Regions from separate parts of the Pseudomonas sp. PGPR N4 genome, predicted to be linked through region 2. Evidence: riboswitches for the same ligand, from Rfam matches in the RefSeq annotation. Region 2 holds a riboswitch; the other holds the start of a gene.

Region 1 (4,408 bases), 1.0 Mb from region 2:
CATAGCGCCCCCGATTGCGGCTGCCAGGCCAACCCATTCGGGTTGCGCAGCCCGGAGGCGAAGATGCGGTGGCTGCCGGTTGCGCGGTCCACTTCCCAGATCGCCGCGCGGCCTTGCTCTTGCTGCATGCCGTTCTCTGCCACGTTGCTGTTGGAGCCTACCGTGACGTACAGCTTGCGCCCGTCGGGGCTGGCGATCACGTTCTTGGTCCAGTGGTGATTGAGGGTGCCACCCGGCAGGTCGGTGACCTTCTGCCCGCGGCCGTCGATCTGCAACGCATCGGTCACGTAATCGAAGCGCAGCAGCTTGTCGGTGTCGGCGATGTACAGGTCCTTGCCTACCAGCACCATGCCGAAGGGCGAGTTGAGCCCTTCGATAAAGCGGCTGCGGGTTTCGGCGACGCCGTCATGGTCGCGGTCGCGCAGCAGGGTGATGCGATTGGCGGTGGGGACGCCGGCACCGGCCATGGACATGGCTCGTTTCATGAACCAGCCGCGCAGGCCTTTGCCGTCGTCCGGCTTGGCCGGTGCGTTGGTTTCGGCGACCAGCACGTCGCCATTGGGCAGCACATACAGCCAGCGCGGATGGTCGAGATGGTCGGCAAATAGCGCAACCTGAGTGCCGGCCGCTGCAACCGGTTTGCCACCCTGCGGCCAGCCGACCGCCGGCGCGACGTTGACGGTTGGCAACAGGGTTTTGTTTGGCGCCGGTAACTGCGGTGTGGGGCCGATGCCATCGTCGACTCTGAGGCTGGCGGTCTCGCCGCAGCCGCCGAGGCCTGCGAGCAAGGCGAGCACAACGGCACTGCGCATTCTGTCCATGGGCGGGCTCTCGACAAGGGCTATGGCATACAGAACCATAGGCGCCGGGCGAGGTTCAACCCGGCGCGGCGCAGGGCTGCTTCACGCTTGCTTGAACAGCAATGCAACACCAGGGAAATACTGGCCGAGCTCGTTGTGCAGCTTGCGATAGGCGTACGGGAAGTACCAGGCCACGGCGCAGGTGGTGTGCTTTTGCAGGTCATCGACCAGGTCCTGGAGTTCTTCCGGGCTGGCGTGCTGGCCGGCTTTCCACGGGCTGACGAACAGCGCCCCGGCTTTGAGCTGGCTGGCATAGGCAATCGGCTTGGCGGCGCTGGTGGTTTCTTGCAGGGCGGCGGTCAGGTCGAGCCGGGCGATGCGCGGCCAGCGCTGGCTGGCGTGCAGGTGGATCGACTCCTCGGCGGTGCTGATGGCCAGGTCACAACGGCCTTCGCGCTCGCCTTCTTCGCGTTGCTTGCTGCTGGCAAACTGGGTCAGGGCGACCAGCTCGGCTTGCCAGGCAGCCGCAGCCAGCAGGCCGACGTTGGCCGCTGCGCCATGCCAGTAAGGCGCGTCGCTGGCATGGTTGAGTTCGGCGAAGCGATCGATGCAGTCGACCCAGCGCTCCAGGGCAGGACGCAAAAACTCCAGGCGCGGGTTGTTGATGATCAGACCTTGCATGCTGCGCACTCCTTATTGTGATTATCGCGGTCAGCTACAGTGATGGCGATATGATATCAATGCTAGCAGTCTGCGCTGTACTGTCGAATCGGCCATTGATCCAGGCCAAACCGGCCTTGTTTCATTGACGCTCCCGGTGCAACCCTCTAACCTTCGCGGCGTGTTTCAGGTGCCCTGCGGACTGCGGTCTGGCGGGGTGAAACTGGGAAGCCGGTACCAGTCCGGCGCTGCCCCCGCAACGGTAGGTGAGCCGCGTACGTAGCGCTCACGAGCCCGGAGACCGGCCTGTTACTGCCAACGGCATCACGGAGGGTGATGCACAGTTCACTGTGGTTTGCGCCACGGCGCCTGCGCGTTCTCCGTTTGCCTGCCTTTCGATCTGTCGCCGCCCGGTGCGCGCGCAGGCACTTGCGGAGAACCTTATGAGCGACAACCCCGAACGCGACGAACGCCACCTGGCGCGCATGCAGCGCAAAAAGGCGATCATCGACGAGCGCATCGCCAACTCTCCCAATCAATGCGGCCTGCTGCTGGTGCTGACCGGTAATGGCAAGGGCAAAAGCAGCTCGGCTTTCGGCATGCTCGCCCGCGCGCTGGGCCATGACATGCAGTGCGGCGTGGTGCAGTTCATCAAGGGTCGCAACAGCACCGGCGAGGAGCTGTTCTTCCGCCGTTTCCCCGAGCAGGTGCGCTACCACGTGATGGGCGAGGGCTTTACCTGGGAAACCCAGGACCGCCAGCGCGACATCGCCGCGGCAGAAGCCGCCTGGGCGGTATCGCGGCAAATGCTGCAGGACCCGTCGATTCATTTCGTTGTGCTGGATGAGCTGAACATCGCCCTCAAGCATGGTTATCTCGACCTGGACCAGGTGCTCAGTGACATTCAGGCTCGTCCGCCAATGCAGCACGTGATCGTCACCGGCCGCGGCGCCAAACCGGAAATGGTCGAACTGGCCGACACCGTCACCGAAATGGGCATGCTCAAGCACGCCTTCCAGGCCGGTATCCGCGCGCAGAAGGGCGTGGAACTATGAGTGACCCGCGCCAGTGCCCGGCGGTGCTGATCGCAGCGCCCGCTTCCGGGCAGGGCAAGACCACCGTGACCGCAGCCCTGGCGCGCCTGCACCGCAACCTCGGGCGCAAGGTGCGGGTGTTCAAGTGCGGTCCGGACTTTCTCGACCCAATGATTCTGGAGCGGGCCAGCGGCGCGCCGGTGTACCAGCTCGACCTGTGGATGATCGGCGCGCAAGAGAGCCGGCGACTGCTCTGGGAAGCTGCCGCCGAGGCCGACCTGATCCTCATCGAAGGGGTCATGGGCTTGTTCGATGGCACTCCGTCCAGCGCTGATCTGGCGCGCCATTTCGGCGTGCCGGTGCTGGCGGTGATCGACGGTACCGCCATGGCCCAGACCTTTGGTGCGCTGGCCCTGGGCCTGGCACGCTACCAGGCCGATCTGCCGTTCGCCGGGGTGCTGGCCAACCGGGTTGGCAGCCTGCGCCACGCGCAACTACTTGAAGGCAGCCTGACCGAAGGCCTGCGCTGGTACGGCGGGCTGTCGCGCGAGCGCGGCATCGAGCTGCCCAGTCGCCACCTGGGCCTGGTGCAAGCCAGCGAACTGAACGACCTTGACCAGCGCCTCGACGCTGCCGCCGAGGCCCTGGCTGGCAGCTGCGATGCAGCGCTGCCGCCAGCGGTGAGCTTCGATGGCCCCGCTTTGCCAGCACCGTTGCCCTCGCTGGCTGGGGTGCGCATTGGCGTAGCGCAGGACGAAGCGTTTGCCTTCATCTATGGCGCCAACCTCGACCTGCTGCGGGCCATGGGCGCGCAGCTGGAATTTTTCTCGCCGCTGCACGACAGCGAGGTGCCGCAGGTCGACAGCCTCTATCTGCCAGGCGGCTACCCCGAATTGCACCACCATGCGCTGGCCGCCAATACGCCGATGCTGGACGCGATTCGCGCTCACCACAGTGCAGGCAAGCCGCTTTTGGCCGAGTGCGGCGGCATGCTCTACCTGCTTGAAAACCTGACCGATGTTGCCGGTGAGCGCGCCGCGCTGGTTGGTTTGTTGACTGGCGAGGCGGTGATGCAGAAGCGCCTGGCAGCACTGGCCCTGCAAGCGGTGGAACTGCCCGAAGGCACCCTGCGTGGGCACACCTATCACCACTCGTTGACCACCAGCGAGCTGGAGCCAATCGCCCGTGGCCTCAGCCCCAACGGCGGCCGCGGCAACGAGGCGGTGTACCGCCTGGGCCGGCTGACGGCCTCATACGTGCACTTCTATTTCCCCTCTGACCCCCACGCGGCGGCGGCGCTGTTGCGACCATGAGCGAGCATGCCTTCTCCGATGCCGAACGCGCCGCGGTGTACCGGGCGATCGGCGAGCGCCGCGACATGCGCCACTTTGCCGGTGGCGAAGTAGCGCCGCAGGTGCTTACACGCCTGCTGACGGCCGCGCATCAGGCCCCCAGTGTTGGCCTGATGCAACCGTGGCGGTTTATCCGCATCAGCCAGCGCGACTTGCGCGGACGCATCCAGACACTGGTCGAGCAGGAGCGGGTGCGCACCGCCGAAGCCCTTGGCGAGCGCTCCGACGAATTCATGCAGCTCAAGGTCGAAGGCATCAACGACTGCGCCGAGCTCTGGGTGGCAGCGCTGATGGACAAGCGCGAAGCGCACATTTTCGGCCGCCGCACCTTGCCGGAAATGGACCTGGCCTCGCTCGCCTGCGCGATCCAGAACCTCTGGCTGGCCGCGCGCGCCGAAGGCCTGGGCATGGGCTGGGTATCGTTGTTCGACCCGCAGGCACTGGCCGAGCTGCTGGCCATGCCAGCCGATGCCAAGCCGGTGGCGGTGCTCTGCCTGGGCCCGGTCGAGGCGTTTTACCCAGCACCGATGCTGGCCCTGGAAAACTGGGCCGAACAACAGCC
Region 2 (4,408 bases):
CCTGACCAACAACTGGCCCTACAACGATATCGGCAACGACTACATTGACCCGTGGCAGCCCGCGCCCGGCCAGTTCGTCAGCGCCACGCCGCTGCAACCGCGCTCGTTCAGTACCACCCACAGCGCAGCGCTGTTCGCCGAAAACCGCACGCAGTTGACTGAGCAGCTGTCGCTGGTCACCGGTATTCGCCGTGATCAAAACCACATCGAGCGCGATAACCTGGTCGACGGCAGCCGCACCGACCGCAGTCTCAGCGGCGGCAACTGGCGCGCAGGGCTGGTCTATGCGCTGACGCCGGACCTGGCGCTGTACGGCCAGTACTCGACCAGTGAAGACGGTGTGGAAAACCTGGTCAGCCTCAGCCCGGCACAGATGAACTTCGACCTGACCGAAGCGCGCCAGACCGAACTTGGCGTCAAGCAGCGCTTTCTTGATGGCCGTGGCGAGTGGACCTTGGCCGCTTATCACATCGTCAAGAAAAAGCTGCTGGTCGACGACCCTGTCAGCCATCAACCGCAACAGGCCGGCCAGCAGACCTCCGATGGCCTGGAAGCGACCCTCGAATTGGCCTTGGCCAACCAGTGGCAGCTGTCGGCCAACGCCGCGCTGCTACGGGCCAAGTACGACGACTTCAATGAAAGCGTGGCAGGCGTTGCCACCGACCGCAGCGGCAAACGCCCGGCCAATGTGCCGCGACGCAGTGCCAACCTGTGGCTGAGCAAAGGCTTTGGCCAGGACGTCGATGCCGGCGTCGGCCTGCGTTATGTCGACACGCGTTACGCCGACACCGGCAATAGCCAGAGCATCCCCAGCTACACCGTGGTCGATGCCAACCTGGGCTGGCAAGTGCTGCCTGACGTGCGCCTGGGCCTGCAGTTGAACAACCTGCTAAACCGCAACTACGTGACGGCCGCCTACAGCGGCGAGCAGTGGCTGCTGGGCGCACCACGCTCGTATTTCGCCACGCTGGACTACAGCTTCTAAACACGATTCACCCTGGCTGGCCGCGCTGCAACGGGCTAGCCAGGGCCTTCATGGGCACTACGCTCACCGACAAAAGACTTTCAACAGGAAAACCAATCGTTATAAGATAACGTTACACGAAACCTCACCAGCGAATTTTCATGACAACCGCCCTGACTTCTCCCACCCTCGTCAGCCAACGCCTGCAGAGCATCGATGCCCTGCGCGGGCTGGTCATTCTGTTCATGCTGCTCGATCACGTACGCGAGACCTTCTTCATGCATCATCAGGTGGTTGACCCGATGACCATCGAAAGCACCGAAACTTCGCTGTTTTTCAGCCGCACCCTGGCGCATCTGTGCGCCCCGGTGTTCGTCCTGCTGACCGGTCTTTCGGCCTGGCTGTATGGCGAGAAGTATCAAGGCCGCGGCGCCACCTCGGCGTTCCTGTTCAAGCGCGGGCTGTTTCTGGTGGTGCTGGAATTCACCCTGGTCAACTTCGCCTGGACCTTCCAGTTGCCCCCGACGGTGATCTACATGCAGGTGATCTGGGCGATCGGCGTAAGCATGATCGCGCTGTCGCTGCTGGTCTGGCTGCCACGCCCGGCGCTGATCGCGCTCAGTGCGCTGATCATCGCCGGGCATAACCTGCTCGACGGCGTGCACTTTGCGCCCGGCTCGGTCATGCATGTGCCGTGGGCGATCCTGCATGACCGCGGCTGGCTGGAGGTATCCGACAGCCTGCGCATGCGCACTTCCTACCCAGTGCTGCCGTGGATTGGCGTGATTGCCCTTGGCTACGCCCTCGGCCCCTGGTTCGCCCGCAGCAGCGTCGCCAGCGTGCGCCAACGGCGCTTGCTGCTGGCGGGTGTAGCGGCCCTGCTCGGCTTCGTCGGCCTGCGCCTGCTCAATGGCTACGGCGAAGCGCCGTGGAGCAGCTACCCGAGCCTGATGCAGACCGTGATGAGCTTTTGCAACATCACCAAATACCCACCGTCGCTGCTGTTCCTGGCGCTGACGCTGGGCGCCGGGCTGCTGTTGCTGCGCGGTTTCGAACGCGCCGGCCAGGCGCGCTGGATCAGTGTGTTGGCGGTGTTCGGCGCGGCGCCGATGTTTTTCTACCTGCTGCACCTGTATGTGCTCAAGCTGCTATACCTGGCCTGTGTCGCGCTGTTCGGGCTCAATCAGGGTGGTTATTTCGGCTTCGACAGCATCGGCTTCATCTGGCTGACTGCAGGCTTGCTGGCGGCGGCGTTATACCTGCCGGTGCGCCAGTTTTCCCAACTCAAGGCGCGCCGCCGCGACATCAGCTGGCTCAAGTATCTCTGAAAAGCGTTTTCCCCCGGCGGCGTGATGGTCTACCATGCCGCCCGCCGGTTTCCATCACGGAACTAACAGGGAATCCCAGGCCTGCCCTTGAATGCAGGCGAAACGGAACTGCCCCCGCAACTGTAAGTGCCGAGCCTGCTCCATCGATGCCACTGGGTTGCTGACCCGGGAAGGCTGGAGCCAGGCCATGACGCACCAGTCAGGAGACCTGCCGGCAAACATTTACCAACCGGCGGGGTGTCCGGGCTGGCCATCTCCACCCTTCCGAGGGTGCTGCCTATTGCCGTGCGCAATGGGCAAGGCGATGCCTGTCCGTGGGTTCATTCCCCGCATTGTTCGATAGGAGATCGCCCACCCATGCTGCCCCGTTTCGTGACCCTGCTGGCAGGCCTGAGCCTGTCTGGCCTGGCCCAGGCCGCCGCCACCCACTATCCGCTGACCATCGACAACTGCGGCGCGGTGCAGACCTTTGCCCAGGCGCCGCAGCGCGCAGTGACCATCGGCCAGGCCGGTACCGAAATGCTCTATGCACTGGGCCTGGGCGACAAGCTGGTGGGCACCTCGCTGTGGTTCAACAACGTGCTGCCCGAGTTCAAGGCGCAGAACGACCAGGTCGAGCGCCTCGCTGACAACGACCCAAGCTTTGAAGCAGTGGTCGGCAAGCGCCCGCAACTGGTAGCTGCGCAGTTCGAATGGATGATCGGCGCACAGGGTGTGGTCGGCACCCGTGAGCAGTTCAACGAGCTGAACGTGCCGACCTATGTGCTGCCGTCCGATTGCGAAGGCAAGGACAACCTGGTCGGTGCCGACGGCACCCGGCTGCAGCCGTTCCAGATCGCCAGCATCTACAAAAGCGTCAGCCAACTGGCCGAGATCTTCGACGTGCAGGCGCGTGGCGAAGCGCTCAACAATGAGCTCAAGCAGAGCCTGGACACTGCCCGCAAACAACTGGCCGGCCACGACCTGTCGCAGACCTCCGCCCTGTTCTGGTTCTCCAGTGCCGACCTCGACATCGACCCCTATGTCGCCGGTCGCCAGGGCGTGGCCGACTTCATGCTGCAGACCCTGGGCGTGCGCAACGTGGTCGAGTCCAGCGAAGAGTGGCCAACGGTTGGCTGGGAAACCCTGGCCAAGGCCAACCCGACCTGGCTGATCATCGCCCGCATGGACCGCCGCCGCTTCCCTGCCGATGACTACCAGAAGAAGCTCGAATTCCTCCGTAGTGACCCCGTCACCAAACACATGGACGCCGTTCACGAGGGCCGCATCATCGTCCTCGATGCCGACGCGATGCAGGCCGGTATTCGCCTGTTCCGTGGCCTGGAGACGCTGTCCAACGCGTTTGCTTCGGGGAAAGCCGAGCAACCATGATGCGTCTGCTGCCCTACTGCGCCGCTGCCCTGCTCGCCTTGCTGGGGGCGATGCTTGCCGGTATCGCCATTGGTGAAACGCCAGTGGCGCCCAGCGTGGTCTTGCAGGTCCTGGCCAACCACCTGTGGGACGCCGGTTACCCAGTCGACCCGATCGACGCGGGCATCGTCTGGAACTATCGCCTGACCCGCACTCTGGTGGCTGCCGCATGCGGCGCCGGGCTGGCGACCTGCGGGGTGATCCTGCAGGCGCTGCTGCGCAATCCGCTGGCCGAGCCGTATCTGCTTGGGTTGTCGGCGGGTGCTTCGACGGGTGCGGTCGCGGTAGCCCTGCTCGGGCTTGGTGGCGCTGCGCTGTCGATGTCGGGCGGCGCGTTCATTGGTGCACTGGCAGCGTTCGGCCTGGTCCTGTTGCTGTCGCGGGCCAGCGGTGCTGGCGGCGGCAATGCCCAGGTGATTCTGGCTGGGATCGCTGGCTCGCAGTTGTTCAGCGCGCTTACGGCATTCTTGATCACCAAGTCGGCGACTGCCGAACAGGCGCGCGGGATTCTGTTCTGGCTGCTGGGTAACCTCAGCGGCGTGCGTTGGCCGTCGGTGTGGCTGGCGGTGCCGGTGGCGCTGCTGGGTTTGGCGGTATGCCTGTGGCATCGGCGCACCCTCGACGCCTTTACCTTCGGCGCCGACTCGGCGGCCTCGCTGGGTATTCCGGTGCGCCGCAGCCAACTGCTGCTGATCAGCTGCGCGGC

Evidence for each region. A riboswitch is a leader RNA that binds a small molecule or an ion and turns the genes downstream of it on or off. The one in region 2 is predicted to bind cobalamin.
Region 1: it holds a riboswitch for cobalamin, as region 2 does, so the genes downstream of both, cobO (cob(I)yrinic acid a,c-diamide adenosyltransferase) here and AC58X1_RS04765 (ABC transporter substrate-binding protein) in region 2, are expected to answer to the same signal.

Annotation. Positions count from the first base shown of each region.
Region 1 is NZ_JCAUKV010000001.1:2,087,711-2,092,118, reverse strand. Features, by position in the region: gene AC58X1_RS09395 (PQQ-dependent sugar dehydrogenase) at 1-821, opposite strand, end outside; gene AC58X1_RS09390 (hypothetical protein) at 903-1,481, opposite strand; cobalamin riboswitch at 1,632-1,784, shown strand; gene cobO (cob(I)yrinic acid a,c-diamide adenosyltransferase) at 1,904-2,515, shown strand; gene AC58X1_RS09380 (cobyrinic acid a,c-diamide synthase CobB) at 2,512-3,807, shown strand; gene bluB (5,6-dimethylbenzimidazole synthase) at 3,804-4,408, shown strand, end outside.
Region 2 is NZ_JCAUKV010000001.1:1,075,470-1,079,877, forward strand. Features, by position in the region: gene AC58X1_RS04755 (TonB-dependent receptor) at 1-985, shown strand, start outside; gene AC58X1_RS04760 (acetyltransferase domain-containing protein) at 1,126-2,292, shown strand; cobalamin riboswitch at 2,321-2,522, shown strand; gene AC58X1_RS04765 (ABC transporter substrate-binding protein) at 2,650-3,663, shown strand; gene AC58X1_RS04770 (FecCD family ABC transporter permease) at 3,660-4,408, shown strand, end outside.